Parabacteroides timonensis: one gene and its partner. The protein of the gene in region 2 interacts with the protein of the main gene of each other region in a pairwise test. Links are inferred from orthologs where the notes say so. Each region holds a gene or a part of one and is shown on either strand. Other genes may lie near its edges. The genes, in order: BQ7394_RS21600 and def.

The links.
Region 1: the proteins of def (region 2) and BQ7394_RS21600 interact in binary tests that used the Escherichia coli proteins (3 or more experiments, as listed by UniProt). The link is inferred for Parabacteroides timonensis from one-to-one orthologs.

Annotation. Positions count from the first base shown.
Region 1 is NZ_LT669941.1:3,470,789-3,473,982, reverse strand. Bases 80-2,938 are described here. They hold BQ7394_RS21600 (aspartate-semialdehyde dehydrogenase), read right to left. Parts: upstream 2,085-2,938; coding sequence 1,074-2,084; downstream 80-1,073. Other genes in these bases: BQ7394_RS21595 (lamin tail domain-containing protein), read left to right, coding at 2,215-2,938; BQ7394_RS25595 (DUF6383 domain-containing protein), read left to right, coding at 80-620. Also shown: more of BQ7394_RS25595, read left to right, coding at 1-79; more of BQ7394_RS21595, read left to right, coding at 2,939-3,194.
Region 2 is NZ_LT669941.1:531,446-534,574, reverse strand. Bases 311-3,104 are described here. They hold def (peptide deformylase), read right to left. Parts: upstream 2,090-3,104; coding sequence 1,532-2,089; downstream 311-1,531. Other genes in these bases: BQ7394_RS09690 (undecaprenyl-phosphate glucose phosphotransferase), read right to left, coding at 2,585-3,104; ruvX (Holliday junction resolvase RuvX), read right to left, coding at 2,093-2,515; BQ7394_RS09705 (acyl-CoA carboxylase subunit beta), read right to left, coding at 311-1,508. Outside these bases: more of BQ7394_RS09705, read right to left, coding at 1-310; more of BQ7394_RS09690, read right to left, coding at 3,105-3,129. UniProt on the Escherichia coli protein: Removes the formyl group from the N-terminal Met of newly synthesized proteins. Requires at least a dipeptide for an efficient rate of reaction. N-terminal L-methionine is a prerequisite for activity but the enzyme has broad specificity at other positions.

The DNA of each region.
Region 1 (3,194 bases), 2.9 Mb from region 2 along the record:
CGTATATCGACAGAAATGAAGCTGGTGAAGATTACGCTAAGTTGTCATTCGTTTCTGGTTTCCATACAAACGATACATTGTATATCGTGAAAGCTGATAACGATACTATCAAGTTAGGCATGGATACTCCGGACTTCAATGTAGCTAAGTTTGCATTCCGTTATGTAGACGAATCTGCTACGACATTCAAAATCCAGACTCAGTGGAAGAGATATCTGGGAGGTAACGGTCATTACAAAACAGCTGCTGATTTCGCAGAACATTATGCTGAAACTCCGGCAGATCTTTCTAATGATGGTTACTTGAAATGGATCAACGGTTCTTTAGTAGTTGTTGACGATTTTGATAAAGGTGACGTATTTACAATCTCAGAAGGTGTAGATCAGAAACCTGTTGCTAACGAATCTATCGATGCTACATCTGAAGTATCTGTAGTTGCTACTAACGGTGCTGTAGTTGTTAAGGGTGCTGAAGGCAAGAACGTAGTGATCACTAACGTACTTGGACAGCAGGTTGCTAACACTGTTGCTTCTTCTAACGAAGTTACTATCTCTGCTCCGGCAGGTATCGTAGTAGTGGCTGTTGAAGGCGAAGCTGCTATAAAAGCAATCGTAAAATAAGCAATTTACAAATTGAAAATAAAATTCTAAATTGTTTACCGTGCGTAGGGGCGGTTCGTGAACCGCCCTTACAAAGTAACCCGCGATGGGGGAACAGGCGGTAGATATTAATACTAAAGTAATAAAATAAAGTTCATCTGTCAGTATCTCTGCGAAGAGAGGACACAGATACAAAATTAGCTCCGATGACTAGGGTTATCGGAGCTTTTTGTATTATATATGAGTAATTCGTGTAGGATCAGGACTTCCATTGTCGGATCACTCCGGATGGAATAGTGTGTTGTTAAATCACCAAAATATTTTATTGAACAGGCTTATTTTATCGATTATAAAAGATAAAACAGCCCTCATTTTATCTTTTATAGAAGACAATCCGGCGAATTCACCACTTTTAAAACAAAAGGGACGGCCTCCAACAGACCGTCCCTTTTATATAGAAAGATTACAAAATTGTTATCCTATGTTCTTTACTTTAAGCAAATATTCAGCGATCTGAACAGCATTCAGGGCAGCGCCTTTCTTGATCTGGTCGCTAACGGTCCAGAATGTCAAGCCGTTCGGGTTGCTGATGTCCTTGCGGATACGGCCTACGTAAACCGGTTCTTTGTCGGCTACGAACAAAGGCATCGGATAGTCTTTGTTTGCCGGATCGTCCTGCAGGATTATACCTTCACCCTCTGCAAAAGCCTTGCGAGCTTCTTCTACGCTGATCGGACGTTCTGTTTCGATCCAGGTTGCTTCGCTATGAGCACGCATAACTGGAACACGAACACAGGTTGCGCTCACTTCGATATCGGAGTGCATGATCTTACGTGTTTCGTTATACATCTTCATTTCTTCTTTTGTATAACCGTTTTCAGTGAATACGTCTACGTGAGGGATCACGTTGTATGCCAGCTGATAAGCGAATTTTTCTACTGTAGGTTCTTCGCCCTTCAAGAGTTGTTCGTACTGCTTGATCAGTTCGGCCATTGCAGTTGCACCTGCACCGCTGGCTGCCTGATAAGTGGCTACCTGTACACGCTTAATGTGCGATACTTTTTCGATTGCCTTCAATGCAACGACCATCTGGATGGTAGTACAGTTCGGATTGGCAATGATACCGCGAGGACGATTCAGTGCATCTTCCGGGTTCACTTCAGGAACTACCAAAGGTACATCGTTATCCATACGGAATGCGCTGGAGTTGTCGATCATTACAGTACCATGTTTTGTAATGGTTTCTGCAAATTCGACAGATGTACCGCCACCGGCCGAAACAAAAGCAACATCGATTCCCTTAAAGTCGTCGTTATGCTTAAGCTCCTTAACGGTGTACTGTTTACCACGGAAGTCATAAACACGTCCGGCACTACGCGATGAGCCAAAAAGCACAAGCTCATCCATCGGGAAGTTTCTTTCGTCGAGTACGCGCAGGAATTCTTGTCCTACCGCTCCACTCACACCAACAATTGCTACTTTCATTTTGAGCACTAATTAAATTGTAATATAAAAAAAATGTTATAACTTTACCGCATCCAAAATCAAGGCGCGCGTATAGTTGTAAACTATTAGTGCGCAAAGATAGATAATTTTATAACAAAACTATATAGCTATGAAACAATTTATTCTTTTTCTCCTTGTATTACTTCCTGTTTGTGCATTTGCACAGTTCACAGAAACGTTTGATGGGCCGGAAATAGATGCCGGATGGAATGGACATCGTGATAAGTTTATCATTGATGAGGCTGGTTGGTTGCGGCTGAACGGTGCGGAGGGAGAACCCGGAAAAGTCGGTCTGAACTGTGTCATACCTTATGCTCCGACTATGCAGTGGGAGTTTGATGTGCGCCTGGAGGAAATCCCGAGTGAAAGTAACTATCTTCGTCTGTATTTGTATACAGAGGGTGACGGCACCTATTATTATGTACAGATAGGACATGACGGCGCAAAAAAGATCAGTCTTCGGACGAATAAGAAGCAGGCACTTTTCTCTTTGAAAGAAAGCGGGTTGACCGAGGGACCCATCTTTCTTCGTATAAAGGTGACTCTGGAGGATAATCGTGTGTGGACTTTATATTCCCGTAGAGAGGAGGATACCTGCTTCCGGCTGGAAGGAACGACTGATTCTTATCCGGTGAAGAATCCGGTTGAAGAAGGTCCGTTTATCCTTAATATCGAATATACGAAGACCCGTTACCGACATTTTGCGATAGACAATCTCCAAGTCTCTCCACGGATTACTCCTACCGATACGATTCCGGATGAAACACCTGTCGATCCGAAGCCGGAAGAGCCATTACCTCCTGCCGGTGGTGTTCCGCAATTGCAATCCATTGATATTCCGAGTTTGTCGGAGCTTCGGTTTACGTTCGATTTGCCGGTTAATATTACCAATGCCCGCTTTGCTATATCGGAAATAGGTAAAGCTGACAAGGTCATGTATGCGGATGAGGAATTGAAGACCATTGTGAATACCTCATACCCGAAAGAGATGGTTCCGGGGACGGATTATACTATATCCTACAGTGGTCTTACCGATCTGGAAGGGAATGAATTGGAAATTTTCTCTGAGGATTTTACGTTAGAAGATGA
Region 2 (3,129 bases):
TCCTCTTTCAAAACAGAAAGTTTCAAAGCGTGAAGCAACAACGCACGTGTTTCTTTCGGTTCGATAACAGAATCGATAAATCCTTTTGAAGCTGCCACATAAGGATTAGCGAACTTCTCAATATACTCTTTTACCTTTTCCTGACGCATTGCATTCTGGTCTTCAGCCTCCATGATCTCCTTACGGAAGATAATGTTTGCTGCACCTTCCGGTCCCATTACAGCGATTTCTGCACTCGGCCATGCAAACATAAAGTCGGCACCCAGGTGACGAGAGTTCATTGCAATATAACCACCACCATAGGCTTTACGTAAGATAACGGTGATCTTAGGCACAGTTGCTTCAGAATAAGCATACAATACTTTAGCTCCGTGACGGATCACACCGGCATGTTCCTGGTCTACGCCCGGCAGATAACCCGGCATATCTTCCAATGTGATGATAGGAATATTAAATGAGTCGCAGAAGCGGATAAAACGAGCTGCTTTGTCTGCACTGTCGCAATCCAATACACCTGCCAGCACCATCGGCTGGTTAGCTACGAAACCGACAGTTTCGCCACCCATACGACCGAAGCCGACTACGATATTGGCAGCCCACAATTCCTGCACTTCCAAGAAGTCTGAATCATCGACAATACATTTAATAACATCGCGAACATCATACGGTTGCTTCGGATCAGCAGGAACAACCTGTTCTATGTTCAACATTGCAGACGGTTCCTTAGCTTCTATCGTTTTAGCACGGTCTGCATTATTCCAAGGGATAAAGCTTACCAAACGTTTTACCTGATCGAAACATTCCTGTTCACTCAGGGCATAGAAGTGAGCATTACCTGTTGTTTCTGCATGAACACGGGCACCACCCAGGTCTTCCATAGAGATATCTTCACCTAACACAGTTTTGATTACATTCGGACCGGTGATAAACATCTTAGATATGTTTTCCACTACAAACACGAAGTCTGTCAATGCAGGAGAATAAACAGCACCACCGGCACACGGACCCAGGATCAAAGAGATCTGAGGAATAACACCTGATGCAATTGTATTTCTATAGAATATTTCACCATATCCGGCCAAAGCGCCAACACCTTCCTGAATACGAGCACCTCCCGAGTCGTTGATACCGATAATCGGACATTTCATTTTCAGTGCATGGTCCATGATCTTCGTGATCTTACGGGCATGCTGCAAGCCTAATGAACCACCGGCAACCGTAAAGTCCTGTGCATAGATACAAACCGGAGCACCGAAGATAGTACCTGTACCTGTAACTACACCGTCACCCGGAAAGTCTTTCTTGTCCATCCCGAAATCGCGACCATCATGCTTAACAAACAAATCGTACTCATGAAAAGAGTTCTTGTCCAGCAAGGAAAGAATACGTTCACGGGCAGTAAGTTTACCCATAGCAACCTGCTTTTCGATAGCTGCTTCGCCTCCACCCATCTCTACGACGGCTTTCTTCTCCCTGAGGGCCTGAATGTTTTTACTTAAATCTGTCATACTGATTATTTAATAGAGTTTTATTATTTACCGACAGCTTTTGCCCTGTATGAACAACGAGCAGTCCCTTTAATAATACTATTTAGTTTTCCTTTATTCAATTGGCGACGGATGGGTGACACATTGTCTATGAACACATGGCCATCCAAATGCTCACATTCGTGCTGTACTACACGGGCTGCGAAACCGTCCACAACTTCATCGTGCTCCACCAGATCCGCATCCAGATATTTCACCCGGATCTTTTTAGCACGAGACACCTTTTCATGTACTCCCGGAAGACTGAGACAGCCTTCTTCCATTGAAATTTCTTCTTCGCTACGTTCCACGATATCCGGATTGATCATCGCACGCTTGAAACCTTTACATTCCGGAAAATCGTCCCCCATCACATCGGCATCGATCACCAACAGACGAAGCGACAATCCCACCTGGGGAGCTGCTAATCCAACTCCGTCGGCATTGTACATGGTATCAAACATGTTAGCCACTAATTGTTTTAAATCGGGATAATCTTTAGGAACATCTTCAGCCTCTTTTCTTAATACGGGCTGACCATATAAGTATACTGGTAAAATCATAAACTAAAACTGATATTTTTTATTTTCTAAATATGATTGTAGGATAATAACGGCGCTGATCTCATCTACCAGGCCTTTATCCTGTCTTTTCTTCTTCTTTAAACCACCGTCAAGCATTGCCTTATGTGCCAGAACAGAAGTAAAACGCTCATCATAATATTCTACCGGAATATCCGGGATAGTTCGTTTCAGATGTGTAACAAAAGCCTCTACATATTTCATATTCTCGGAGGGTTCATTATTCATCTGCTTAGGTTGACCGACAACAAACAGATCAACCGGCTCCTTAGATACATAACCGGATAACCAGGCAACAAGTTCACCACTTGGCACTGTCGTCAGACCGTTTGCAATCATTTGCAAAGTATCCGTAACAGCAATTCCGGTACGCTTCCGGCCATAATCAATTGCTAGTATCCTTCCCATCGGCTGCAAAGATAGCACAAATATGCATTCGTATTACACAAATACATAAAAAGTGTGCAATTTATAAGTTTAATAGGCATTCTTTTCACCTTTTGACATATTCAAAACCGTTACCACAATAATCTTCAAATCCAGGAAAAACGACCAGTTTTCGATGTACCACACATCTCTCTTTACACGGCCTTCCATCTGTTCCAATGTTTTTGTTTCTCCGCGGTAGCCGGTTACCTGCGCCCATCCTGTAACTCCCGGTTTTACCAGGTGACGCACCATATATTTATCGATAAGGGCTGAATATTGCTCAGTATGTTTCAGCATATGAGGACGAGGACCTACTACCGACATTTCCCCTTTCAATACATTAATAAACTGGGGAAATTCATCCAAGTTCGTACGGCGAAGAAAATCACCGACACGGGTTTTACGGGGATCGTCTTTTGCAGCCTGCAATTTATCGGCATCAGCATTCACACGCATTGTACGGAATTTATAACACTCAAATTCCTGCCCATACAGACCTGTACGTTTTTGTTTGAAAAAGATTGGTCCCGGAGAAGTTATCTTTATCAGAGTTCCGATAATAATATACAGTACTGGGTAGATCGTCAATAAAA